Regions from separate parts of the Chryseobacterium pyrolae genome, predicted to be linked through region 1. Evidence: riboswitches for the same ligand, from Rfam matches in the RefSeq annotation. Region 1 holds a riboswitch; each other region holds the start of a gene.

Region 1 (7,308 bases):
TTTTAAAATAAAATGCTTAGCCGGATCAATAAGTTCGGCTTTTTTTTGTGCAAAAGCTCCCCAAAGAACAAAAACCACATTTTCTTTCTTATCTGAGATTTCCTTGATGATAAAGTCTGTGAATTTTTCCCAGCCTAAGTCTTTGTGAGAATTTGGTGAATGGGCACGCACGGTTAAGGTTGCATTCAATAATAAAACCCCTTGTTTTCCCCAGTCATCCAATTCTTTTGAAGTTCTTTCAACGCCCAGATCATCTTTTAGTTCTGTAAAAATATTTTTTAGGGAAGGTGGCGCTGTTACCTGTTCTGAAACCGAAAAGCACAAACCATTCGCCTGATAGTCATTATGATAAGGATCCTGCCCGATGATCACCACCTCAACATCTTCGAAAGGTGTAATTTCCAAGGCTCTGAATATTTGATTTTTAGGCGGAAATACTTTAGTCGTAGCATATTCCTGTTTTACTTTTTCCCAAAGGGTTATAAAATAGGTTGTACTTTTTATGGGGGCTAAAACGTCTGTCCAGGTCATGTGGGGATTATTTGAAAAAATTCAAATATAAAATTAAATATCTGCAATATCAAATTTTTGCCTGAAATCAGGATGTAGGAAAGTTTATTTAATTTTAAAACTGAAAACCAAATTATCAGGAAATCCTTCATCTATTCTACCTTCCTCCAAAACAAAATTGTGTTTTAAGAGAAGACCTTTCGAATTTTCATTAAACTTATTGGTCATTGCCACAATTTCATGCAAATGTAAATCATTAAAAGCAAAGTTTAAAACCGCAGTCAATGCTTCCGACATGATTCCTTTTCTGTGGTAATCGGGTAATAATTCGTAGCCTACTTCTGCTTGTTTTCTGTCGTCAGAAAACTTCCAAAGGCAAATCGTTCCGATAAGATTCGGTTGATCTTTTAAAGAAATCCCCCAATAAAAGGTCTCATTATTTCGTGTTCTCTCTTTAATGGTTAAAATAAATTGCAGGGCATCGTAATTATTTTTCGGAGAATTTCTCTGAACGAATTGGTTGATTATTTCGTTACTCCGAATTTTCAGAATATCTTCAACATAGCTTTCGTTGATTTCTTTTAATTGTAGTCTTTCAGTTTCTAGTTTCATATCCCAAATTTAATAAAACCTGATTAATAGATATTTCAAATTTTCAAATTACATCATTTTCAAATTAACATTCACATTTTCTCACTAAATTTGCAGTGTGTATATAAATAAAGAAGATTTAAACGAATTAGAGTTTCCGCAATTGCTCGCGGAGATCTCTCCATTTGCGTATTCTCCGAAAACGAGAGAAAAAATTCTTCAACTTCGTCCCATGGAAATTGACGAGGCGGAACTTTCCCTGAAAAAAACGTCGGAATATCTTTCGAGTTTTGAGAGTTCAAATGCAATTCCGTTCGCTGAGTATGAAGATATTGAAACTGAGCTGAAGGTAATGCTGATCGAGAATTACCGCTTGGAAAACAATGCTTTTATTAAAATAAAAACCTTAACTGAACAGATAGGAAAACTTCAGAAGTTTTTTGCCAGTATGCCGGATACCTTCCCTACTTTGGTAGGTGATGTTTCTGTGCTGGAGTTTAAGAAAGAGATCATTGATAAAGTAGATAAAGTTTTTAACCGTTTTGGGGAAGTAAAAAGTGATGCCTCACCCATTTTAAAAGAACTGAGGGCAGAAATCCAACTTGCTAAAAAAGCGATCCAGGAAAATTTCAACCGTGCTTTATTCAATTACGGACAAAGCGAATTTCTGGATGATATCCGGGAAACTATTATTGAAGACCAGAGGGTTTTAGCTGTAAAATCAGGGTTTAAGAAGAGAATTGCGGGAAGAGTTTTAGGAATTTCAAAAACAGGTTCTATTACCTATATGCAGCCGGACAGTGTGGTAAAACCCTACTTCAAGCTGAAGGAAAGTGAAGAGGAAGAGAAGAAAGAAATCGACAAGATTCTTAGAAAACTGACTGCTGAACTTGCAGAATTCCAGCCTCAGCTATGGAAATACCAGGTATATATTTTTGACCTTGACCTGACGAGAGCGAAAGCAAAATTTGCTGAACAGGTCAACGGAATACTTCCGAAGATCAACCGTCACAGAACGCTGAAGTTGAAAGATGCATTCCATCCGCTGTTATGGCTTAGAAATAAAATTGAAAACAAGACTATTTTTCCACAAACCCTGTCATTGACGGACCAAAACAGGATTATCTGTATTTCAGGACCGAATGCGGGAGGAAAATCCATTACCCTGAAAACAGTCGGACTGCTTCAGCTGATGATCCAAAGCGGAATTCTGGTCCCTGTGCATCCAAGATCGGAAATGTTCTTTTTTGAAAAGATGATGACGGATATCGGAGACAACCAGTCTATCGAGAATCATTTGTCGACTTATTCTTCAAGGCTTAAGAAAATGTCGGGAATCATCCGTGAGGCAGATGCCAATACCCTACTTCTTATTGATGAATTCGGAACAGGATCTGATCCTGAGCTTGGAGGTGCACTGGCAGAAAGTTTCATGGAATATTTCTATGATAAAAAAAGTTTTGCGATCATTACGACTCACTATACGAACATCAAACTGGTCATCGAAGAGCTTCCGAATGCTGAAAATGCAGCCATGCTTTTTGATGAAGAAACGCTGGAACCAATGTATAAGCTGGAGGTAGGACAGGCAGGAAGTTCGTTCACTTTTGAGGTTGCGGAGAAAAACAAGATTCCACGATTTATCATTCATGCGGCAAAAAAGAAGGTAGAGCATGACATTGTTAATCTTGACAAAACAATTGTGAAGCTTCAGCAGGAAAAATTTGAAGTTGAAAAGCTGAAAACCGATCTTGCAGAAAGAAAGGAATCTGTGGAAGACAAACGTGACAATCTTCAAAAGCTTAATGAGCAGCTGCAACAGAAACTGTTCAATTTCCAAAAACTGTATGAGGAGGAACACCGTAAGCTTCAGTTTGGAAATAAAATTGAAACATTCATCGACAGTTACGTAAAAGGTAAATCGAGAAAAGATGTTGTCAAGGATTTTGTGAAAATTCTTGAGCAGGAAAAATTCAGGAAAATTGGCGCTGATAAAGACGAAACTAAGCGTCTTCAGGTGGTTAAAAGAAAGATCACCCAGCAACTCAAAAAGGATGATGTGATTGAAAAGATCGCTGAAACCAATGAAAAAATGGAGGAGAAACGTAAAACCGACCGCGCCGTATGGATGAAAGAGGGACAACGTGTCCGTATTCCCGGAAGTACCAGCGTAGGAACAATTGAAAAGATTTCTAAAAATAAAGTGATCGTCAACTATGGAACTTTTAAGACCACGATTAATGCGGATGAGCTTGAAAGAATTTAATGAGGTATACCTTTTAATCCTATAAAAATAGCGCTGAATGTTCAGCGCTATTTTATTTTAACTCCTAAACATTGCATGTTGAAGCATACAGATCAAATTTTCTTGTTATTTTTGGATCATGGATAAAAGCTTTACTGTCCTTTGGATTTTTTATAGAAAATTAATGATTCCTGCGGTGTTATTTTCTCTGTTGTTATGCTTCGGTACTCAATTTACTTTTGAAAATCTTGGGCTATATTTTTTCCTCATTCTTCCTCTCCTCCACTTTTTTATTTATGATATAAGGCTGAAAGGCGAATATTTTTTCTACGCCAATTTTGGGTTTTCAAAATGGTTTTTGTGGGGTTTCACGGGATCATTAAGTTTAATTATTAAAGTAATTACCCGATTCTTATGAATAAACTTCACATCGACAGTGTTACCAAATCTTTCGGCGGAAGAAAGATTCTCCAGGATATCTATTTAGGCTGTGAAACTGGAAAAATAGCAGGAATTCTTGGCCCCGCTGGTGGCGGAAAATCTACTTTATTAGAGATCATCTTTGGAACAATTAAAGGGGATACGCAGTTTATTAAATTGAATGATACTATTCTTAAAAGCCTGTCCGACAGGAAAAATAAAATTGCTTATCTGCCTCAGCGTTCTTCATTTCTCCCTAAAGAATGTAAGATCAGGAAGCTCATCCCACTATTCTGTACCCAAGAAAATGCGGAAAAGCTTTACGACCTAAAAATGATACAGCCCTTTTTGAATGAAACACCAAGAAATCTTTCAGGCGGTGAGAAAAAAATCATTGAAACCCTGATCATTACTTATTCAGATGCGGAATTTATTTTACTGGATGAACCTTTCAGCGGTGTTTCTCCTAAAAACGTTGATGAATTGGAAATGATCATTAAAAGCCAGGTACCCTATAAAGGAATGATCATCTCCGATCATAATTATATGACTTTATTCAATATGGCTGATGATATTTATCTTCTCTCGGACACCCATTTGAGAAAGGTGAAAGACCTTAAAGAACTGCAACAATTTAATTATCTTCCGAAAAATTAAAATTGTTTTAAAAATAATCGGCATCAGCCTCCCAATGAAGAGTTTTACAAGCTTTTGAGAGTATATTGACAATTTTAATCAAATACCATTACATTTTACTGATCAAAAAAACATTTAATTTATATATTTGAGGGATCAAAAAATTTCATAGAATGATTTCCGTAAACAGAGCATTGTACTTATCCGCTTTCAGTCTTTTTTCCTTAGCATTTGTGAAAGGACAGAATAAAGTTCCTTTCGGTGTTGTAAAGGCTGAAGAAGGCTACGCCAATGTACGTGTCCACAAGGATGACTACAGAAAAATCGTAGACAAGATCCGGATGCGTAAAGGTGATGTATTTGTTTATGTAAAGCCTGCTCCGGGAGAAACAGAATGGATCTGGATCAAATATCCTGAAAAGCAAGATGAGGAAAAACCTTTTGTGAGATATGAAAATCTTGAGAAGGAAGGGATGGTGAATAAAGGTCGTATTGCTTTTATCGACCAGCTTCCCCAGTTTACCCCTTCTAAATCCAAAAACGGAAAATCACTTATTTTTACAGACAACAGTAATCCCAAAATACCGACTTCCCAAAGAACCAAGGTCGTAATCGATGTTTATCCGTCGAATGCCGGCTACAGAAAACAGGAAAAAGATGCAGACGGAAAGATCCTTACGATTGATAAAGTAAAACCCTGGGGAATTAAGGACGGACTTCCGGAAGGCATGACGGAGATCAAATCGATCCGGGTTCAGCAACCTGGAAGAGGTTCTGTTTTTGTAAGGGAAGCTATTAAAAATATGTTCCAGCCTACTATGGATTTCAACAATGTCGGAGTAACCGCTCTTGACAACGATCACATCTATCTTTATATGATTAACGGTTCCGGTGAGAACAGGTATATCACGCTTTGGACCATCAAGGAAGGAAGGGTGATGAGCCAGATTATTTATAATAGTCCGGAATAATTGCCGTTTTTCTCTGTAATATTCTTATTTTTGTCCTGAAAAAGTTTAACGCTTATTCATCACAGAAACTGGTTCTGCTTAACGCAGATTAAAAGGGAACCGTGTGAAAATCACGGACTGTCGCGCAACTGTAAGTAACTGAAGTCTTTATCAAGGATCCACTGTGCAGGGCACGGGAAGGAGATAAATGATGTTACAAGTCAGGAGACCTGCCTATTTCTTTAAACAAGAAACTTTCGCGATTTGAAGTTTATTGATCTGATGGACTGCTTCAGGAATTCCTATGATTCTTGTCACTGCTCTGTTATTTTGATCTATTTCATTTCGTATTAATTAATAATGAAATATGACTACAGAAGAAAGAATTGCAGCATCCGAAACCAGAATTTTTAAAGCGGTTTTCCCAAACACCACTAACCATTATGATACTCTTTTCGGAGGTACAGCTATGCAGCTGATGGATGAAGTAGCCTTTATCACAGCAACCCGTTTTGCAAGAAAAAGAGTGGTAACTGTAAGCAGCGATAAAATCGATTTTAAAAAACCAATCCCTGCAGGAACCATTGTGGAACTTATCGGAAAGGTTTCCTATGTCGGAAAAACAAGTATGAAGGTGAATGTAGAGATCTATACGGAGCAGATGTACTCTTATGAAAGAGAAAGAGCGATCGTTGGTGATTTTACTTTTGTGGCTATTGATGAAGAGAAAAAGCCAATCAGAATACTATAATTGGTAAGTTTCGGGCGGCCTTTGGCCGCCCGAAACCATTTTATACTATAATTATTTTAATTTGTTCTTTTGCCTTGAAGCAAAATGAACCAAAAATTCAAGACCAGAAACTTCCACTAAAAATGAAATCTGCTCTCTAAAAACTCTAAAACTCGTGCGGTAGCCATCTGTATTAAGAATCATACTTTGTCCCGCACTCAGACATAAGAGTTTTCTTAACGTTACAGTTTCTTAGGTCGACCTCTAAATAACTTAAGGTAACCATCTAAAATAGATAAAATTCACTAACTCATATAGTTTCGGGCGGCCTCTGGCCGCCCGAAACTATTATAAAAAACAGCGATTTAAAAACCACTGTCTTGCTTCGCTGTAAAATTACCTAACTACCTTATCAGTATCCAAACTTCTGCTCAGCAATGTTTCAAAAGCCTCTCCCATTTCATCAGATGCTCTTGTAATGGCATTTTCCAGCATATTTCTGATCTGTTTTTCGGTAACCCCGGCTTCTGTCCAGCTTTTCCCTGACGTGTGGGAGTTTAGAATAAACGGCATGATCCTGTCAATGGAACAGGCAAAAATAGCATCCGGAGTTTTTTCTTCTTCAAATTCAAGCCATAGCTCAAAAAATTCTGTACGCAAAGGCTCATCCAGGATTCCGAAGATCTTCTGTGCAGAAATTTTTTCTCTTTCGAATTTCCCAACCATGGCAGCTTCATCAAATAAAAATGTATCTCCTGCTTCAATCTCCACCAGATCATGAATGGACAGCATTCTGATTACCCTTAAAAGATCAATATCTGTGCGGTTTTTAGCATAGGGATATAGAATCTGTGCCAGAATAATGATCTGCCATGAATGTTCGGCAGTATTTTCCCTTCTGGAATCATCAGCATTGTAATTTCTCCTCTGTACATTTTTCAGGGCATCTACGGCCAGGATAAAATCGATCTCCTTTTGTATCTTCATTTTCTTTCTTATTATACTATTATTTAGATGATTTTTTAACCACCCATTTATTATTGATCTTCTCTTTTATGGTTATTTTTGATGGTTCTTCACTTACATCTCCAATTTTTTCATACACCAGATCTATCCCTTTATTAGGAATCACCTGATATTCATAGGTGTAATGTAAAGAAGCTCCGGACCTTGCATAAGTAATCAATCGTCTGCGTCCGTAATCTACTTCAAACATTCCCTGATAG
Region 2 (7,308 bases), 660 kb from region 1:
ACGTCCCAAATTGACATTCATCATAAAAATAACAAATGAGGTGAAAAGGATTAATGCCAATGATCCAACGAAGATCAACACATTCCATGCAGTTTTATATTGAGATTTTGCAGTCCATCGGTTAAAAAAACGTGTAACAAGGTAAGATATCCCTGCGAAGATCAGTAAAATAAAGACGAAAAAAAGTAGCTCCCAGTCCATAGTTATTAAATTTATATCAAAACTATTATTTTAAAATTAATAAACAATAAACAGATCTATAAATAAGTGTAATTAAAATAAAAACACAAATAGCACAAATTTCAAACACAAGTTTTCACAAAATGATTCGTGGAATTCGTTAAAACAAAGAAAATGGAAATAGAAAACCTAGACCACATCGTGCTTACCGTAGCAGATATTGATAAAACCGTAGAATTTTACACTACTATTCTAGGTTTTAAGGCTATCTCTTTCGGTGAAAATAGAAAAGCTTTGACATTCGGTAATCAAAAGATCAATCTTCACCAAAAAGGTCATGAGTTTGAACCAAAGGCAGAAAGACAGACCTGTGGTTCTGCAGACCTCTGTTTTATTGCAAAAACGGATATTCACGAGGTGCTGGAAGAACTGAAACAAAAAAACATTCAAATTATAGAAGGTATTGTTGAAAGAACCGGTGCTCTGGGAAAAATCAGATCTGTCTATTTCCGCGATCCTGATATGAACCTTATTGAAGTGAGTAATTACGGCTAATAACTGATTTTTACCTTAACTCCACTTTACAACTCAAAAATCTTAATGACTTAAAACTTATTCGTTAGATGAACTCCATTTCTTCCTGTTTTAAATCTAAAATATTAATTTTACAATTAAATTCAAAAAGCACCTTTCAAAAAATATCGTACACCAAAATATATGAGAAAATTAATACTTACTCTTTCACTGGCTCTTTCTGTAACAGTCATGGGACAGAAGAAAGCCACCAAAACCAGTAATCTGGTATTGTACACTTATCAAACCTTCAACTGTGACAATAAAGGGTATTTTGATCCGGGAAAATATAAGAAAGAGGAAATAGACGGCGTTAATAAGCTTTTGTATCAATTCAACAGCGGTCTGTTTGACAATCATACTGTCTTTAAACTTTCTGATCTTGAAGATGTCCGGAAAAATAAAAACATCTATCTCCAGCAACTCGAAAAGCAATATCAGGAAAAGAAAAAAGAACTGTACGGTATACAGGTCATCAATCTTCCTGAGTGGAAAAAACTTCACCAGGAAACGATTCAGACTTTTGAAAACGAATATCAGCTGAAAAAAGAAGATCTTATTGCTTATTCTGATCCTGCATCCTTAAAAAACAGCAAGTTTTATACTACATGCAAAGAATATATTGATGCTGTTTCTTCTCCTGACAAACAGAAAATGTACACCGTTTGGAAAAAATTCGTCGAAGCTAAAAGCAAGGATAACTCTGATCCGCAATTAGTAATAGATAAATTCAAAGCCCAATTCAACGATCCAAAAAAAGATGATTATGCACTGATTCAATTGATAGGTTTCGGCTTCTATAACTGTGCCAACGGCAGTTTCAGGCCAGATCCGAATGATGAAGGAACGCTCTACGAAAAATTCGATAAGGTCTTTACAAAACTGAAGCAGGATTGTGATGAGCCATGATTTTGATTTAAAGATTGAAAAATTGAATGATTGAATGATTTAAAAATTATAATGGCAGTATCCGGTTTGGGTACTGTTTTTATTTTTTAGATATTCACTCCATGAATGTTTTTTACTTCAGCCATCACAAAAGTACTGTGCGCACTTCCTATGGAATCTACTGAACCAAGCTTATTGAAGACAAAATCCTGATAATGTTTCATATCCCTTACCTGAACTTTAAGCAGAAAATCAAAATCTCCGGAAATATTATAACATTCAGCCACTTCGTCGATCTGTAAGATATCTTCAACAAATTGATTTCCTACGGAACGGTCATGGATCTTAAGCTTGATCTGGCAAAAAACCGTAAAACCCCGATTTAGTTTCTCAGCTTCCAAAATGGCTGCATAATGTTTGATGTATCCCTCCTGCTCCAGCCTTTTCATCCGTTCGAAAACGGGTGATGGCGAAAGATTAATTTCTTTAGCAAGTTCCTTTACAGTTAGTTTTGCGTTTTTTTGCAGGATTCTAAGCAACTGAAGATCCTTTTCATCAAGTCTTTCCACAGAATAATATTCTTTTTGGGGTTATTTTTTTCAAATGTACAGAATATTTGACTTTAAAATATCATTTAAACAGAATTATATACTTAATTAAAGTACAACAACCAATCAATTCACTTTAATCAATACCTTTATCCCAGATTTTGTTCTTTAACATCCTTCATCAAACAGAAAAGGTTTTACATAACGTAGATTAATAGGGAATCGTGTGAAAATCACGAGCTGTCGCGCAACTGTAAGTAACACAACAAGGGTTTTTGTCCATGAATATCCACTGCGCAAGCGGGAAGGATGATAAAAACTGTTACAAGTCAGGAGACCTGCCTATTCTGAATGGACAATGCTTTCGCGGTTTGAAGCTTTTTAGGTCATACAGATGATACTTTTTGAGCGTTTAATTTTGAATAGTTTTGATTTTAAACGCAAAGATTTTTTATACTAATGCCTTATTTTAGGCTGCAAAGAAATGCGATAAATCGCTGATGAAGCTTATGGATAAAACGTTAGCTTCAGAAAATCATGTATTGATTCCTCTTTGCTTTCTTAACATATAAAGGAATTTAAATTAAAACTTTGCGTTAAAAACTTTAAACCAATTCTCAAATTATGTTCTGACTGTATCTACTCTATTTCTCAAAATCACTTTATTCGGCAGCGTTGCGAAGCATTCTAAAAGAACTTTACAATTATTATTTAATTTAAAAGTTGAAAAGAAAATGCAAACCCATCTACTTGGCTATCCGCGTATTGGTAGCAACAGAGAACTCAAAAAAGCCTGCGAGCAATATTGGTCAGGCAAGACATCTTTAAACGAACTCTTGGAGATCGGAAAAACAACTACCCATCAAAACTGGAAACTGCAAAAGGAAGCAGGAATAGATCTTATTCCATGCAACGATTTTTCGTATTATGACCAGGTTTTGGATATGACATTGACGGTTGGAGCTATTCCGGAACGTTATCAGGAAATCGCCTCCAAAGAATCTTCTTCAGAGCTTGATCTGTATTTTGCCATGGCAAGAGGTTTTCAAAAAGATGGTTTGGATATCACTGCCATGGAAATGACGAAATGGTTTGATACCAATTATCATTACATCGTTCCAGAATTTCAGAAAAAGCAGGAATTCAAATTATTCTCCAATAAAATCATCCAGGAATTTATTAGTGCAAAACAAGCCGGAATCAATGCAAAACCTGTCATTATCGGTTTGCTGACTTATTTATTGCTGGGAAAAGAAAAAGAAGAGGGTTTCGATAAACTGGATTTAGCTCAAAACCTGCTTCCTGTTTATATTCAGATTCTAAAAGACCTGGAAAATCACGGTGCGGAATATATTCAGTTTGATGAGCCGTTCTTAGCATTAGATTTAAATGAAAAAGCAAAAGAAACCTATCAAGTAATTTACACTGAAATCAGGAAACAGTTTCCCCATTTAAAGTTTATTGTGGCTACTTATTTTGATGGATTAAAAGATAATCTTACACTGGCAACTTCTCTTCCGGTTGATATTTTACACATTGATCTGGTTCGTTCTCCTGAACAGCTGGATGAGATTTTGAATACCATCCCTCAAACGCTGAGCTTGTCCTTAGGTATTGTAGACGGAAGAAACATCTGGAAAAATGACTTTGAAAGTTCATTAAGCTTCATAGAAAAAGCAATACATTCGATCGGCTCTGAACGAGTTTTCATTGCTCCATCCTGCTCACTCCTCCATTCACCTTTCGATCTTGATCTGGAGACGAATGAAAAGACATTATCTCCTGAAATTAAACAGTGGCTGGCTTTTGCCAAACAAAAAGTCTATGAAATTGTTACCTTGAAAAAACTGGCTTCAGGCAATGCAGACTATCCGACCTTACAGCAATATGCCGAAAACAAAAAAGCCACCGATACCCGTAAAACGTCAGCGTTAATCCACAATCAGAATGTGAAAGACCGTGTAGATGTAACCACTGAAGATGATGCCAAGAGAAACAGCCCGTTCAGTATCCGAAAAGAAGATCAACAGAAAGTTCTTCAACTTCCCCTGTTTCCAACAACAACCATCGGATCATTTCCTCAGACTAAAGAAGTAAGAACCTGGAGAGCAAAATTCAAAAAAGGCGAACTGACTACCGGTCAATACGATGATCTGCTTAAAAAAGAAACAGAAAGAACCATTCGCTGGCAAGAAGAGATCGGCATCGATGTATTGGTACATGGAGAATTTGAGCGAAACGATATGGTGGAATATTTCGGTGAACAACTTGACGGATTTGCCTTCACTCAAAACGGCTGGGTACAAAGCTACGGAAGTCGTTGCGTAAAACCTCCCGTGATCTATGGTGACGTTCACAGACCGCACCCGATGACGGTTTACTGGTCTCAGTATGCACAATCTCTCACTCAAAAATGGGTAAAAGGAATGCTTACAGGTCCGGTGACCATTTTACAATGGTCTTTCGTCCGTGATGACCAACCCCGATCTTTAACCTGTAAACAAATCGCACTGGCAATCCGCGATGAGGTAAACGATTTGGAAAAAGCGGGGATCAGAATTATTCAGATTGATGAACCGGCCATCAGAGAAGGGCTCCCGCTCAGAAGATTCGAATGGCAGCAGTACCTGAAATGGGCCGTAGAAGCCTTCAGGATTTCAGCTTCGGGTGTGGAGGATACAACACAGATTCATACGCATATGTGCTATTCTGAATTCAACGATATCATCCAGAATATAGCTGATATGGATGCTGATGTGATCACCATCGAATGCTCCAGAAGCCAGATGGAATTACTTCAGGCTTTTGCAGATTTCAAATATCCGAATGAGATCGGTCCGGGAGTCTACGATATTCATTCTCCAAGAGTTCCGTCCAAAGAAGAGATGATTCATCTGCTGCAAAAAGCACAGGCCGTAATTCCTGCACAGCAACTTTGGGTAAATCCTGATTGCGGTTTGAAAACAAGGCATTGGGATGAAACGGAAAAGGCGTTGATTGCGATGGTGGAAGCCTCACGGGAAGCAGCCGCAGCTTATGTACTACAGGAAAGCTAAAGATATAATCATTATAATTTTCAGGCAGGAGTTTTTACTTCTGCTTTTTTTATGTTTTGGCTAAAGCCTTTTTCATTCTGCCTTTATGATAAGCGGGCTAAAGCCCGCTCCTATTGAATTTTTAATAGAGGAAGTACTAGGGTCGTATATAAAAACTGTTGTTATCACAAACTCTGTATTCAATAGAAATGGGCTAAAGCCCATTTTCAAAAACGAAAATATTCATTCGGCTTTAGCCAAAATTTATTTTACTATAAAATTCCTTCTCAATAAAAATTACCGTAGTTTTGATATCACATCCATCATAAAACCATTATCCCTAATGAAAAAAACCATTATCACTGTAAGTCTGTGCATCATCACATCAAATTTATTTGCACAGACTGAAAGAAATCCTGACCTGAAACCGAATCAACAATCGGATCAGAGAGTTAAAACGGATAATGACAAAGATTTTGAACAGTGGATGAAGGAAAATAAAGTTCCAAATGTTGGACTTGGCATTATTAGAAACGGAAAAATTGAAAAGATAAAAGTCTATGGAGCACTGAGGAATGGAAATGCAGCGCCTGACAATACATTATTCAATGTGGCTTCCCTTACTAAACCAGTTACAGCCATCGTGGCCTTAAAATTGATCAGCGCAGGAAAATGGAATCTTGATGAGCCTCTTGACAAGTACTGGACAGATCCTGATATTGCCCAGGATCCCAGAAATAAGAAACTGACAACCCGAATCATCTTAAGCCACCAGACAGGATTTCCTAACTGGCGTTGGATGAATGCCGACGGAAAACTGAATTTTCAGTTTGATCCGGGAACAAAATATCAGTATTCAGGGGAAGGTTTTGAATATTTGAGAAGAGCTTTGGAAAAAAAATTCAATAAAACCCTGAACCAGCTTGCGGAAGAACTTATTTTTCAACCTTTAAAGATGAAGGATACTTCCTATATTTGGAACGAGAAAAAGGATGCCCTACTATTTTCAGAAGGCTATGATAAGGATGGGGAAATGTACCCAACGGTAAAATCAACTACCTCTAACGCGGCAGACGACCTCATGACTACCATATCAGATTACAGTCGGTTTTTAATCAGTGTGATGGATGGTAATGGACTCTCCAAAAAAGTTGTTGAGGATATGAAAACCGGACAGGTGATCACTAAAAAGGGAAAAGCTTTTGGTCTGGGCTTCGAGATCTACAATTTGGGAGATGGAAATATCACTCTATCTCATGGCGGATCAGACAAAGGAGTACAAACCATTTTCTTTATCATCCCTAAGACGAAAGACGGGATTGTGATTTTCACTAATGTGGATGATGGTTATAAATCTTTTGAAAAATTGCTAACGGAATATTTGGGGGAATATGGGAAGAAGGTTGTGGAGATTGAGATGAAGTAAATATATTAAAAAAACAAATGCCGTTCCCTGAGGCTCACTTTATACAATATTTTAGAGCACCATTATCTTTAGCCCTCAATCATTTATCTTATTTAAACAACAGAAATCACATTTTTCAACCACCAAATAAATTAATACTGAATAAGTTATGATTTTTTAAATTTAAAAGCTTAATTTTGCACCCCGAAATAAGGATTATATAGTATGAAAAGAGTTGGTGAACACAGAAAGCTTCTTGGGGTTGATAAAAACGTTACTTTAAAAGAGTTAAAGACAATTTACAGAAATACGATGAAAGATTCGCATCCTGATAAATTTGCTAATGACGAAGCCGGAAAGCTGGAAGCGGAAGAAAAAAGCAAGGCAGTGATTGAAGCCTACCACTTTTTGGTAAGCATCAACGAGGAAACGCAGGAAAAATATAAAGAAGAATACACGGAAACGATCACAAAATCTAATATTCAGGATTTTTATCTTGAGAAAGCAGTTTTGAAGGTTCAGCATCTGAACGGAAATATGTATGAATATATTGGTGTTCCAAGAAATACGTATATTAAAATGGTGAATTCTGATTCTCCAAGCCGTTTTGCAAGAAGGCACATTTACGGAAGTTTTATCTACAGAAAAGCCGGTGAGGCTATGGCAGATTAATTTTCTG
Region 3 (7,308 bases), on a different contig from region 1:
CTACCTGAAGGATATTTCCCTGGTGTATGCTTTCATGTTTAAACTTGAAGGGATTAATAAGTAATTAAACTCTCGCAGATTTTGCTATTAATTTTAAAATTAACATTTAGTAGAAGACAAAGTAATATTGGAATTAAAATCAATAAAAAAGTGGTTAACCACCTTTAAATCTGCTAAATCATTACAATCTGCGTGAGATAAAAATAATAAACAATAATTTACATAATTATATAAGGCTATGAGAAGAAAAATAGTTGCAGGAAACTGGAAAATGAACAAAAATGTCATTGACGCACAACAGTTAATGATTCAATTACTTAGCTATAAAAATAATAACACCACTAACTGCGAAGTATGGATAGCGCCACCTTCTTTATATCTGATGATGGCTAAAGATATCTTCGAAAAGGATGATATTGGCGTATTCTCTCAGGATATGAGCGAGCATGAAAGCGGTGCTTATACAGGAGAACTTTCTGCAGATATGCTGGAATCTATCGATGCGACAGGTTCATTAATCGGGCACTCTGAAAGAAGACAATACCACGGTGAAACAGATTCTCACTGCAACAGAAAGATCAAATTAGCTCTTGATAAAGGACTGATCCCTGTATACTGTAACGGTGAAACGCTTGAACAGAGAAAGGCTGGACAGCATTTTGAAGTGGTGAAAAACCAGACTGAAGTAGCTCTTTTCACACTTTCTGCTGAAGAGATCAAAAAAGTAGTGATCGCTTACGAACCGGTTTGGGCGATCGGAACAGGTGAAACAGCTTCTCCGGCTCAGGCTCAGGAGATTCATGCACACATCAGAAGCATCATCGCTGCAAAATACGGACAGGAAGTGGCTGACGAAATTTCTATCCTTTACGGAGGTTCTGTGAAGCCTGATAATGCGAAAGAGATTTTCTCTCAGCCTGATATCGATGGTGGACTGATCGGAGGTGCCGCTTTAAAATTAGAGGATTTTTCTAAAATTATTGAGGGTTTTAATTCGTAGGTTTCAGCTAAAGCCAATTTCTATCGAATTTAAAAACATATAGAGTCAAAAACGGCGGCATCTTCGATGCCGCCGTTTTCTTAAAAAAAATCTAATTATTGAATATCGACTACATACATTGTTCCTTTGTCTACTTTTCCGGTTTTAGGAAGGATCTTCGCTTTTGGATTTCCGTTTCCGTCATCTAAAATTCCAAAATCATCATCATTGAAGACTGCCAGTTTATTATTCCCTAAATAAACGATTCCTTCAAATTTATCATGCTCATATCCTAATTTTGCTACCAGATCTACGGCTAAAACCTTGGAAACAGGCTTTATTCCTGCGTTCGTAATTTCATCCCAGGTAGACTGCTCTAAAGCTTTATTATTGATTTTCATCCCGTCAACAGCCGCAATATCGGTACCGTTCACGTCTGAAGCTCCAGCAATATTGATCCGGTATACTTTTTTGGTTCCTCCCTGAGAGCCAAAGTTTCCGTCTCTTTCTATAACAAGAAATTCCGTGCTGCTGATAGCTGTAATATCACATACAGAATCTGATGCCCCTCCATTTTGCTTATACAAATACTGTTTCGTCTGTCCTGTTGCAATATCAAAAGTGACAATTCTGGTTAACGTTGTATTCGTGGCGAGAACTTTTGTAGGAACATACATCGTAGACTGAATAGTGCCTACCAGCATTTTCCCATCCGGAGTGATGCATAATCCTTCCATTCCTCTATTGGCTCTTCTTTTCGCCAAAACAGCAGGCAATTTTCTAGGTCCGGTATTGACCCCTATCGGACTTATCCTTTCCAATTCTATTCCTTCTGCGTTATAATGAACGATGTGCGGACCATATTCGTCAGAAACCCAAAAAGTTCCGTCTGCTGCTGCTACAATACTTTCACTGTCCAGTCCATAATTGTCTGTTCCCAAAACATTTCCTGATGAATCGTAGGCTGTTTCTCCTGTACTTCCCATTCCTGCAGGGTTCGGAAGACCTGTAATCGGCTGGCCGGAAGGATTTTTAAGTTTAATATATTTGATAACCTCGATATTTCCTTCTGCATTGATCTTAAAATGCATAATTGTTGGCGTAAAATTCGGGGCTGGAAATTTCTTTCCGTTCAGATAATCTGTATTCGGACCACGATCGGTGATCACATAAAACTCCCCTTTTCTGGTTGGATGTGCAGCTGCACCTGAACCGAAGCCACCGTTAATAACATCTACCCCATTAATAGTTGTCAATTTGGAGAAAGGAAATTCCTGAGGAAGTTTAGCATAATTGATATCCTGGTTATTCATCTTGTTGTCATCATCTTTACATGATGCAAGCGCTGTGAATACGATCGCCGATAACAGCAGTTTTCTCATAGTTACTTTTATGCCGCGAAAGTATACATTGATTGTAAACTGATGTTGAATTTAATAACAATTGTATTTTAACAATAAGATCGTTAGATGAATTTATTTTAAACACTTGAATTAATCCGAATATCATCAATCTTCTTTTTAATTCTTTATTAAATCAAAAAATCATCTTCCTAAAAGTAATCTGACAGCTAAACAAATAAAGAAACCATACAATAATTCACAAAACAGCTTCAAAAATTTATATAATATATTTGCAGCAGTTAAGGCTGAACATCTGTTCATTAACAGGGAATCAAGTGAGAAGAAATTCAATGCTTGGGCTGTACCCGCAACTGTAAGCTGTTTTAAACTTTGAGTACAATAGGCCACTGGATCTCAATCCGGGAAGGCGTACTTCGAGAAGCGAGCCAGGAGACCTGCCTTATCTGCGTTCACTTCAGGAAAAGAAGGATCTGAAAAAGATTCTTATTCTTTTTCCTGCGGGAAAGTTTCGGGAATAAAACTTTAATTTAATTATATTATGAAAAAGATCTATCTTTTTTTTCTGCTGCTATGTCTGCAGCTATTCTCTGCCCAGTTTACAGAGAATGACATTAAATTCTGGGTAGGGACAGGCTCGAAAAAGGCTTATTTCATCGCCGATTTTAATGATAGTGACAATCCCACATCTTATGCATGGGGCTATCGGTATGATGCAAATAATCTTACGATGGAAGACCTCATCAATGCTATTTCTGCGGCAGAGCCTAAAATAGAGGCAGAAGTTCCTTCAGGTTTTCTTTACAGTTTCAATTACAACCATCACATTCCAAGTTTGGAAGATTACTGGTCTACATGGTCCGGTCCTACTGCAGAAAACATGAATTTGAATAATGGCGTAAACAATGATCCATTAGTTAATGGAAAATGGTATGGTATTTCTTTCGGTTATGGATTTACCTCTACTACGCCTCCACTTTCCCATCCGTCTTCTCCTGTGGCAGCTTACAGCTCTTCCTGGTACAATCTTTCACAGATCACCAACTGGATCGGAACGGGAAGCAATACAAGTCTTGTTGTTATCGATTTTGGGACGAACAATTCAAATGGTGAAGCTCATTCCTTTGTTTTTGGAATTAAATACAATGGAGGCTTAACCGCTGAGCAGGCTCTTCAGCTGATTCATGCACAAGCTCCTTATTTTAACTTTACATCAGCAAGCAACCAGATCAGTACATTATCTCTCAATAACTTTACAGGAAATACATCAGGAACCAATACGTGGAAGCTTTTCAAAGGAAAAGACCTTTCAAACTGGAGAGGACAGACCAATTTATCTCAAATTCAATTGGGAAATAACGACTGGCTAGGCTTAAGTTTCGGACAAAGATTACCATTTACTCCCAGAGAAGCATCAAGCTCTATTTTAAGTGTTTCTGACATCAATAAAAAGGAGTTCAGAATCTATCCAAATCCGGCAAGTGATTTTGTCCAGATAGAAACTGCGGAAAGTATTAAAGAAGTGAATATTTATGCCGCTTCAGGACAAAAGGTACTGACTGGAAATACAGCAAGAATCAATATTCAGGCCTTGAACACCGGGATTTATCTGATGGAAATTAAAACATCAAAGAATACCACGGTTCATAAGATTATTAAAAAATAGATGACACGCGTCTTGAGGGGCGCGTTTTTGTTTTTATAACCTTTGAGGTGATGAAGTTGAGTTGTTGGGGGAAGACTGAGTATTTTTTTTAACCACCCCGTCAAAAATTCTTTGAATTTTTGCCACCCCTCCACGGGATGGGAATTGGGGTCGACGAATTTTTGTCATTATGAAAATCAAAGATTTTCACAGAACTTAAGTGATCTTCTTTTCACATTTTTTTTAAGCTTGAAAGTAGCGCTGAAGTGCTAAAAAACTTTTGTCCCTTTTGTGGTTAAAATACAAATCAAGCAATAAAAAAACGCACCGAAAATCCGGTGCGTTTTTCAATATTCCTGAAAAGGAAATTATTTTTTCTCTGTAGATCTCTGTAAAACTTCGTCTACCATTCCGTAGCCTTTAGCTTCCTCAGAAGTCATCCAGTAGTCTCTGTCTGAAGACTTTTCTACCCATTCGTACGTTTGTCCTGAGTGGTGACCGATGATCTCATAAAGCTCCTGCTTTAATTTAAGCATCTCTCTCAAGTTGATCTCCATATCTGAAGCTACTCCCTGAGCACCTCCTGAAGGCTGGTGAATCATTACTCTTGAATGCTTAAGTGCAGAACGTTTTCCTTTTTCTCCTGCCACAAGAAGTACCGCTCCCATTGAAGCTGCCATTCCTGTACAGATCGTAGCTACGTCCGGCTTGATGATCTGCATCGTGTCATAGATTCCTAAACCTGCATAAACGCTTCCTCCCGGAGAGTTGATGTAGATTTGGATATCCTTGGCAGAATCAGAACTTTCCAAGAATAAAAGCTGAGCTGTTACGATGTTAGCAACCTGATCGTCAATTCCTGTTCCTAAGAAGATAATTCTGTCCATCATCAGACGCGAAAACACGTCCATCTGGGCAACGTTTAATCTTCTTTCTTCCATAATATACGGCGTAAGATTCGTTGGACCATACATTCCCATATACTGATCGGTAGCAAGACCGCTATTTCCTAAATGTTTTACAGAGAAATCTCTGAAGTCTTTTTTAATGTCCATATTGTCTATTATGTATTATTAAATATTTATCGAAGTTTAAATTACAACTTTTATTCCTAAAATTTTATAGGACTTTTTGTCAGAGAATTCCGGCCTGATGCTCAGCCTATGTCTGCAATTTACCTTTTCCTATCTACGTAAATCCCTTTGATAGGTGAATATTCAATAATATCGCTTAATCTGATGGATGCCTGTTTCAGCAGGGTAATCTTTTTGATCAGTTCGTAATATTTCACTTCATCGGTTCCGCTGTACTGATCCAGCTGTCTTGCAGTTTCTTTGATCAGATAGTCTATATATCTGTATTTATGCAACAGAACGTCTCCCTGCACCTGTTCCGCTATTTTGTCACCGTAATTGGGAGGGAAAATATTTCGGGAACCCCAGTTTTCCAGTTCATCCAAAGGAATCAGGGCATCTACTACCTTGGAGGTAATTTCTTCATCCATAAAAGCTACAAAAAAGTTTCCGCTTCTCAGCTCATCCTTTTGAATACCTTCTTTCACCTGGTTGATGATAATTTCATTGCCTTTTACTAAAAAATTATATTGTTCTTCTTCAAAATGCAACAGGATTTCTTCAATGACGGTAATCTGGTATTCTTCGTTCTTTTCATTGGTTCTTTTCAAAACAACATCGCCAAACATCAGCATATGATCTACAAGCTTGCTTTCCATAAACAGAACATCATACAAATAAGGATCTTCTTTTTCCTCATCCAGAGGCACAATTTCAAGCTTAGCAGGAGCTTTTTCTTTTTGCTGCTGAACGTGTTGGTGCTGGTTTTGTGTGATTTGTTTCTGAACATCCAGTTCATTGAAAAGACTCTGTTCCGAAAGTCCGAATTTATTGGAAACCTCTTTCAGATAGACTTCTCTTTTCAGTGCATTCTGTACAAAAGAAACCGATTTTACGATATTCTGAATCGCTTCGGCTTTTTTTATGGGATCATTTCCGGCATCTTTTAAAAGGATGTCTGCTTTAAAATCGATGAAATCTGTCGCTTCATTTTCGATGAACTTTTCTACATAATCCTGCGGATGTTTTCTGGCAAATGAATCTGGGTCATCACCTTCCGGGAAAAGCAGGACACGAATGTTCATTCCCTCCGTCAAAAGCATATCGATACTTCTGAAGCTCGCTTTGATCCCGGCATTATCACCGTCAAAAAGAATGGTTACGTTTTCCGTCAGCCTTTTGATCAGTTTAATCTGTTCAATAGTTAAAGATGTTCCTGAACTGGCCACTACATTCTCAATTCCTGACATATGAAGTGCGATCACGTCCATATAACCTTCCACAAGCAGACAGTTATTTTTTCTGGAAATTGCCTGTTTACTCTGATTTAAACCATAAAGAACATTGGACTTATGGTAAATTTCCGTTTCCGGGGAGTTAAGATATTTGGCCGTTTTGACGTTATTCTTAAGAATCCTGGCCCCGAAACCTAAAACCCTCCCCGAAAAACTGTGGATAGGGAAAATAACCCTTTCCCTGAAACGGTCGATTCCGGATGGTGTATTTTCAGGAAATATAGAAAGTCCGGATTTTTCAAGAATATCTTTCGTGTAGCCCTTTTCCTCCGCATAAACGGTGAAGGCATTTTTCTTTTCCACGGAATATCCAAGCTGGAATTTTTTAATGATATCATCTTTCAGCTCACGTTCTCTGAAATAAGCCAAACCAATACTTCTACCTTCTTCCGAATCCCAAAGAATCTCCTGAAAATAAGTATTGGCCACTTCGTGAATTTTATACAGCTGATCTTTTTCGGTCTGTGCATGTTTTGCTTCTTCAGAAAACTCACGCTGATCTTCTTCAATTTCGATCCCGTATTTTTTAGCCGCGTGGCGAAGGGCTTCTGGATAGGTGAAATTTTCGATCTCCATCAGGAAAGAAATGGCAGTTCCCCCTTTTCCTGTTGAGAAGTCTTTCCAAATCTGTTTGCTTGGTGAAACGACGAAACTCGGAGACTTTTCATCATGAAAAGGACTGAGCCCCTTAAAGTTAGACCCGGCTCTTTTCAGCTGAACGTACTCTCCTACTATCTCTTCTACCCGTATCGTTGAAAAAATTTTATCTATGGTCTGTTTGGAAATCATAGCGTAAAAATAAGTAAATTTATAGAGATGGAGAAAGTGTTTTGCATTCGAGTCGGAGTGTAGGAGAGTTTTAGGGTTTGAGAGTTTTTCAGAATTTAACAATGACTGTATTAAATATGAAAACTAAATATTTCTACAATTAACAAACAAAAAAACATATTTCCCA
Region 4 (7,308 bases), on a different contig from region 1:
ATCCTGTGGATTCTGTCATATTCAGGAAAATGCTTTTACCCACCATGGCCATACTGTGAGCCATGGAGTGGATGACAGAATAGGAATTCGTAATGCACCGCCGATTCAAAATATGGCATTCCTCAAGAGATATATGTGGGATGGTGTCATTCATAATCTGAACGAACAGCCGATCATACCGATCACAGATGTGAATGAAATGGACAGCTCCATGCCAGAGGTGATTTCTAAATTAAAGGATGATCCGAAGTATAAAAAACTCTTCATGGCAGCTTACGGTGACGAAAATATGACGGGTGAAAGAATATTGAAAGCGCTATCGCAGTTTATGGCAAGCATGATCTCTGCAGACTCGAAATACGACAGAGTAAAACAGGGAAAAGAAACTTTTACCCCTGAAGAATCTCAAGGAATGGCTCTTTTTAAACAGAAATGTACATCCTGTCATAGCGGAGAATTATTTACGGATGAGAGTTTCAGAAATACAGGAATGTATCACAATGCCCAGTTCAAAGATGCCGGGCGTTATCGGGTAACGCTTGATCAGGCGGATTGGATGAAATTTCGTGTACCGAGTCTGAGAAATGTAGAATATACCGCACCGTATATGCATGACGGAAGATTCTACACGTTGGAAGCCGTTCTTAATTTCTATTCAGATAACGTAGAAGACAATCCCAATCTTGATCCACAATTGAAACAGAACGGGCACATCGGAATTGCGATGAATACTCAGGAAAAGCAATTTATCATCGCCTTTTTGAAAACTTTGTCCGATAAAAACTTTATTTCTAATCCAAAATTTGCAGAATGACCATGAGGAACATAAACAGAATAATTTTTACACTCAGCCTTGTTTTATCAGTGATTTTTCAGGCTAAAACAATTAACGATAGTCTTTATATGGCAGACCATATGAATAGTATTATACTTGATGATTGCGATGCTTGTGGTTGTGCCGCAGGAAACGGATCTTCCGGTTTTGAGTCTTTGCTAAATCCTCAGTTTATTGGAATTAAATATTTTGCACAGCATTATAAAGCCAAAGAGAATCTATTTGTCAAAGATCTTACTCAGGACCAGTATTTTAATACCCTGCAGGTATGGGGAAAGATTCCTGTGACTGAAAAATTGAGTGTATACGCCAGCTTGCCGTTTCATTTTCATGAGAAAAAAACAATGCAAGGGGATATCAATATCAATGGAATCGGAGATCTGAACCTGATGGGAATCTATCGGATCATCAATTCTAAAGATAATTTTCACCAACTCCACGGTGGTTTGGGCGTTAAAATTCCTTTGGGGAAATTTGATGAAAAAGGAGCTTCCGGTGTCAATCCCAGTTTTCAGCTGGGAACGGGAAGCTGGGATTATCAGGCCGCTTTAAACTATAAATTTCAAAAGAATAAGCTGGCTGTGCTGGTTAATACAGATTACACCGTAAAGACTGAAAACAAAAAGAAGTATCACTTCGGAAACCAATGGAATTATGCAGCAACAGGTTTTTACCAGCTCGCAGGAAATGAAAAGACTATTTTCTCTGCTAAAGCAGGACTTCAGGGCGAGGTCTATGATAAAAACAAACAGTTTAATGAGGTACTGCCCAACACAGCAGGAAGTGCTTTATATGGAAAGGTTGGTTTTGAGGCTTCTTATAAAAAAATCAGCTTAGGAGGGGAAGTGATGCTGCCCGCCTATTCTAATTTAGCAGGAGGTGACATTGAAGCAAAATCCAGATTCAGTGTTTTTATCAATTTTGGAATTTAATGTAGTGTTAGCTGAGGCTGCCGAAGCCGCCAGTTATTAGTACTGAAAATTGTTTACTGTTAATCAACCTTATAGATTTCTAAAATCTATAAGGTTTTTTCGTAGAAAGTCTTCGCGCAAAAAAATGAAGCTTAACATAATATCACGTACGCAGATTTTATTAAAAATGTTTTCATAGTGCTGGGAATTAATTTATTATGCCGCGTATTGCATATATTAATAATTTTCTATCTTTGCCGCAATCTGGTGCGCTGTAAAAAGCACTTAAAAGGGAATCCGGTGAAAATCCGGGACAGACCCGCTGCTGTAAGCTCCACATCAAAGTTTTTGAAGAGTATATCCACTGTTTTTTTTTAATGGGAAGGATTTCAAAAACGGAGTAAGTCAGAAGACCTGCCAGAGGATGAACGTTTGATGCTTTCGTGGAATAAAGCTTAGGACAACAATGATTTTGTGCAGTGATAGCTGCGCTTTATCTTTGCTATCTTATATCCATTAGCGTCAATATTATTCTCAATGAGCTAATGGTCAGAAAATGTACTGCTTCACAGTTTAAAAAAGGCGTTATCACATTATTTGTGATGGCATCTCAACTTCTATTCTCACAATCCGGAGATACGATCCGGGAGAAAACCATTCTTCCTATTCAGCTTTACAAAAAAGATTTTAAAGAAATTCTTCCTGCACAGGTCCTTTCCGGCGAGCAGCTTGAAAGGCTGAACAGTCAGTCGGTGGCTGATGCTTTACGATACTTTTCGGGAGTTCAGATCAAAGATTACGGTGGAATGGGTGGCCTGAAAACGGTGAATATCCGGAGTATGGGAAGCCAGCACGTAGGTGTTTTCTATGATGGAATCCAGCTTGGAAATGTTCAGAACGGGATTGTGGATCTGAGTAAATTCTCACTGGATGATATTGAATCTGTCTCTTTGTACAATGGTCAGAAAAGTGAAATTTTTCAACCTGCAAGGGATTTCGGATCTTCAGGATCCATTTATCTTCAGCCTAAAACACCGGTTTTTAAAGGAGATCAAAAAACAAACTTGATCCTTAAGCTAAAGTTAGGCTCCATCAGTCTATTTAATCCTTCATTCCGTTTAGAGCAGAAGCTTTCAGATAAAGTTTCGGCAAGTTTCAGTTCAGAGTTTGTACAGAGCGACGGGTTGTATAAGTTTAAATATGAAAAGAAAAATTCTGACGGATCTATTGCCAACGATACCATTGCAAGAAGATACGACTCCTACATCCGTGCGAAACGTTTTGAAACCAGTATAAACGGTACCCTTAATGACGGAAGCTGGAATGTACGGGGTTACGGATATATTTCGGATCGTGGAATTCCTACACCTATTGTCAGCAATAATTTTAAACCTAAAGGTCAGCAGATGCTGGATGAAAATTATTTTGTTCAGGCCAGTTTCAGGAAAAAACTGTTTCCAAAATTTGAAACTCAGGTGAAAGCCAAATTTGCCTATGACTACACCAGGTTTTTAGATACGGTGAATATTGCCACAACTGTTCTCCCGATAGATAATTCTTATATTCAGAGGGAACTGTATTTTTCTACATCCAATATGTACTCCATCAGTAAGGACTGGGATGTAAGTGCCAGCTTTGATTTTCAGTATAATAATCTGAATGCTGATCTGACAGATTTTTCATATCCTACCCGCTATACATCGCTCGTTGCTTTTGCGACAACCTATCAGTGGAGCCGGTTCAAATTTTTGGGAAGTATTCTCGGAACTTTCGTACATGAAAACGTAAAAAAGAATGCAAAATCTCCCGACAAAACGGAATGGACACCTTCTGCTTTCCTTAGCTATCAGCCATTTGAATCAAAAGATTTTACAGTACGGGCTTTTTACAAAAGAATTTTCAGGATGCCAACTTTCAATGATCTGTATTATACAATGATCGGAAATGTAATGCTGAAACCAGAATACACCAACCAGTATGATGCAGGTTTTACCTATCAGAAACTCTATGATCATAAAGTTTTTAAAGGTATTTATGTGAAAGTGGATGGGTATTATAATGAAGTGGAGAACAAAATTGTAGCTGTTCCCACCAACAATCTCTTCAGGTGGATGATGACGAATTTAGGCGATGTGAGAATTATTGGTGCAGACGTGAATGTTCAGGCTGAATTTGATATCAGTAAAGTTAAACTGAAACCTCTGGTAAGTTATACCTATCAGCGGGCCGGAGATTATACCGATAAAAAAGATGATTATTACGGAGATCAGATCTCTTACGTGCCATGGCATGCTGCGACCTTTACCATGATGGCGGATTACAAAGACTGGAGTTTCAATTACAGTTTTATGTATACAGGAGAGCGTTATGATGCGCAGCTGAATAATATCCGGGCTAATTATCTACAGCCCTGGTACACCCATGATTTATCCGTTCAGAAAAAATTCAACTGGCATTCCCATCAGTTCAAAGCCAGTTTTGAGGTCAATAACGTGCTTGATCAATATTATGACGTGGTAAGGAATTATCCGATGCCCGGAAGAAATTTTAAACTTGTTGTAAGCTTTACATTATGAAAAAACTAAACTTTTGCCTGCTGGCTTTTACTCTTTTATTTCTATTCTCCTGCCGGACAGATGATTATGTGGTTCCCTCAGAAAAAAAAGAGGTAAGTACCGGAGAAGATACCCCCATTAAAGGTTTTTATCTTCTGAACGAAGGAAATATGGGGAGCAACAAATGTACGCTCGATTATTTCGATTATGCTACAGGAACATATCACAAGAACATTTATGCAGAGATCAACCCCACTGTGATAAAAGAGCTGGGCGACGTGGGAAATCACATCATGATTTACGGAAGTAAAATGTACGTCGTGGTGAATGTGTCCAATAAAATTGAAGTTTTGGATGCTAAAACTGCCAAAAGAATCAAAACCATACAGTTGCAGAACTGCCGCTATATGTCTTTTAAAGGCACTAAAGTATATGCGAGCAGCTATGCCGGCCCTGTTGAACTAAATCCAAATTCTCCACCCGGTAAAGTGGTAGAAATCGATACTGCTTCACTGACTATTCAAAGACAGGCTGTAGTAGGGTATCAGCCGGAGGAAATGGAGATTATCGGTGATCAGCTTTTTGTAGCCAATTCAGGAGGATATATGTTCCCGAATTATGATAAAACTGTTTCTGTTATTGATCTCAACAGTTTTACGCAAACTAAGAAAATTGATGTGGCGATCAACCTTCACCGTATTAAAAAAGATAATTATGGAGATCTGTATGTGAGTTCCAGAGGAGATTATTATAACATTCCATCCAGTCTTTTTCTGGTGGATGCTGCTACCGGAACAGTGGAAAAAGACTTCCATGTTGCAGTCAGCGGGATGACCATCGTGAATGACAAGCTGTATTATTACGGGAATGAGTTTAATTACAATACCCATACCTACGTCAAGACCTTTGGAATTATTGATGTCAAGACAGAGCAGGTCATTTCCAACAAAATTATTGACCCGCAATATGTGGACGAGATCAGAGCTCCGTATGGAATTGCTGTAAATCCTTATACGGAGGACATCTATCTCACAGATGCCAGAAATTATGTAACCACCGGTTATGTATACTGTTTCGATAAGAGCGGAAAATTCAAGTGGAAAACCGAAGGCGGAAATATCCCGGCCCATTTTACTTTTTTATATAAATAATCACATCGGAAAAAATGGAAAGAAAAACCAGAACTATTTTAAAAATTACCCTTCTCTCTTCTGTTCTTTTGGGAATTGTTGCTTGTAAAAGCGATAGTGAGGAAGTGGTGGAAGAAGTTACTTTTCCTACAGAAGTTCTTAGGGAATCCTATACGATAGACAGGCTTAAACTTTTGAGTATAGATCCTAAAATTGAAGGCAAGCTTACCTGGAGCATTAATGATTCTATTATTTCTGATCATCTGCAGTTGGACTTTGTAAGCCCTGTTGTAAAAACTTACCCTTTGACATTAAGGGTAGAAGTAAAAGGCGCTGTGAAAACCTACAAATCTTCAATCATTGTCAATAAAGAGCTAACCCCTTACAGCAAATACATTGCAGATGTTTTCGAATTCCGTCCTGCTGTTGGACAGTTTATCAATGATAATCCTACATACGCAAGCGGAAATACCGAGGCTGATATGATTAAAAAAGCCAGAGAATTATTGATAGGTGGCAATTCTATGATGATTACACTTGGCGGTTTTGGGGGTTATGTTGCTTTTGGCTTTGACCATACGATTCCCAACCTTGAAGGAAGAGATTTCAAAATTTTGGGCAATGCTTTTTGGGGAAATAATGCCAATGCAACCAGAACAGGATCCTGCGAGCCCGGTATCATCATGGTTGGCTTTGATAAAAATAAAAATGGAAAGCCTGATGAGGATGAGTGGTACGAAATCGCCGGCAGCGAATATTTTAAAAATACAACAACTAAGAATTACAGCATAACCTACTTCAAGCCCAACGAAAATAAGCCCCCAGTTCCCGGAAGTGAACTTTGGCAGACTGATGTGGAGTACATCAAATGGCAGGATAATATTGGGAATTCAGGGCTTAAAACCAAAAATACCTTCCATTCGCAAAGCTATTATCCTTTATGGCTTTCAGGTACTTCTTATAGCCTGACAGGAACCAGACTTAAGGATAATTATTACGACCAAAGCGGAGTGGGAAATTATTGGGTAGGAACATCTTATGAGTACGGCTATGCCGATAATGCCCCGAATACTGACGAAGCTTCTAATATTGATATTTCCTGGGCTGTAGACAGGAACGGGAACTATGTAAAACTTCCCGGTATTGATTTTATTAAAGTATACACCGGTATCAATCAGGAAGCGGGCTGGCTTGGCGAAGTCTCTACTGAAGTAGGAGGTGCCTATGACCTGCATCTTAAATAAGAAACAAAATTTAATATATAATTTAAAAAATGAAAAAGTTTTACCTTTTAACCATGCTGTTTCTGTTTGCACTTTTTACGAATGCGCAGGTAACAGTCCAGGGCGTACCCAGAAATGATATTCAGAGTATCAGCAACAATCAGCTGAATACCACAGTAACCAACAATATCAGTTTTTCTGATATCCAGTATTGGGTGGGAAGCGGAACAAATGAAGCTGCTTTTGTGGTACAATGGAATGATAGTAAAAATCCTGATGCGCTGGTATGGGGATTCAGATGGAACGGAACCGCGACTGGAGAAGATATGCTGAAAGCCATTGCACAGACAGATCACAGATTTTTCACATTGCTTTATCCGGGAACCCAGTTCGGAACAGCCATCGGAGGAATGGGTTTTGACCTGAACGGGCAAAACAGTAATGCACTTTACAAAAGCGGAAATATAACCTATCCTTACTATCCTTTAAATGGTATTGTAAATACTGCTGCCTATGATTTTGATGATTATACTGCAGCAGATGCCGCTGATCATTGGGGATCGGGATGGTACAACAGTTACTGGTCTTATTGGGTAAAAGATCCTACAGATGTTGATTTCGGATATTCAGGGGTAGGCGCTTCTTCCCGTGTGC

What was found. A riboswitch is a leader RNA that binds a small molecule or an ion and turns the genes downstream of it on or off. The one in region 1 is predicted to bind cobalamin.
Region 2: another riboswitch for cobalamin. It lies ahead of metE (5-methyltetrahydropteroyltriglutamate--homocysteine S-methyltransferase); the one in region 1 lies ahead of NZD88_RS00140 (acyl-CoA thioesterase).
Region 3: another riboswitch for cobalamin. It lies ahead of NZD88_RS03960 (T9SS type A sorting domain-containing protein); the one in region 1 lies ahead of NZD88_RS00140 (acyl-CoA thioesterase).
Region 4: another riboswitch for cobalamin. It lies ahead of NZD88_RS10270 (TonB-dependent receptor plug domain-containing protein); the one in region 1 lies ahead of NZD88_RS00140 (acyl-CoA thioesterase).

What each region holds. Positions count from the first base shown of each region.
Region 1 covers NZ_JANZQH010000001.1:26,563-33,870, reverse strand. Annotated here, with positions in the region: gene NZD88_RS00165 (uracil-DNA glycosylase) at 1-531, opposite strand, end outside; gene NZD88_RS00160 (GNAT family N-acetyltransferase) at 616-1,122, opposite strand; gene NZD88_RS00155 (endonuclease MutS2) at 1,220-3,367, shown strand; gene NZD88_RS00150 (ATP-binding cassette domain-containing protein) at 3,761-4,423, shown strand; gene NZD88_RS00145 (hypothetical protein) at 4,576-5,373, shown strand; cobalamin riboswitch at 5,426-5,604, shown strand; gene NZD88_RS00140 (acyl-CoA thioesterase) at 5,720-6,103, shown strand; gene NZD88_RS00135 (HD domain-containing protein) at 6,479-7,069, opposite strand; gene NZD88_RS00130 (FG-GAP repeat protein) at 7,089-7,308, opposite strand, start outside.
Region 2 covers NZ_JANZQH010000001.1:690,235-697,542, reverse strand. Annotated here, with positions in the region: gene NZD88_RS03055 (hypothetical protein) at 1-201, opposite strand, end outside; gene NZD88_RS03060 (DUF2306 domain-containing protein) at 1-1, shown strand, start outside; gene NZD88_RS03050 (VOC family protein) at 355-735, shown strand; gene NZD88_RS03045 (hypothetical protein) at 898-1,662, shown strand; gene NZD88_RS03040 (Lrp/AsnC family transcriptional regulator) at 1,749-2,210, opposite strand; cobalamin riboswitch at 2,365-2,549, shown strand; gene metE (5-methyltetrahydropteroyltriglutamate--homocysteine S-methyltransferase) at 2,924-5,245, shown strand; gene NZD88_RS03030 (serine hydrolase domain-containing protein) at 5,568-6,650, shown strand; gene NZD88_RS03025 (KTSC domain-containing protein) at 6,855-7,301, shown strand.
Region 3 covers NZ_JANZQH010000002.1:143,303-150,610, forward strand. Annotated here, with positions in the region: gene NZD88_RS03945 (S9 family peptidase) at 1-64, shown strand, start outside; gene tpiA (triose-phosphate isomerase) at 239-1,000, shown strand; gene NZD88_RS03955 (esterase-like activity of phytase family protein) at 1,096-2,361, opposite strand; cobalamin riboswitch at 2,608-2,799, shown strand; gene NZD88_RS03960 (T9SS type A sorting domain-containing protein) at 2,882-4,006, shown strand; gene clpP (ATP-dependent Clp endopeptidase proteolytic subunit ClpP) at 4,354-5,040, opposite strand; gene dnaG (DNA primase) at 5,160-7,142, opposite strand.
Region 4 covers NZ_JANZQH010000004.1:133,540-140,847, forward strand. Annotated here, with positions in the region: gene NZD88_RS10260 (cytochrome-c peroxidase) at 1-814, shown strand, start outside; gene NZD88_RS10265 (transporter) at 916-1,767, shown strand; cobalamin riboswitch at 1,995-2,182, shown strand; gene NZD88_RS10270 (TonB-dependent receptor plug domain-containing protein) at 2,292-4,322, shown strand; gene NZD88_RS10275 (YncE family protein) at 4,319-5,452, shown strand; gene NZD88_RS10280 (cell surface protein) at 5,467-6,675, shown strand; gene NZD88_RS10285 (T9SS type A sorting domain-containing protein) at 6,705-7,308, shown strand, end outside.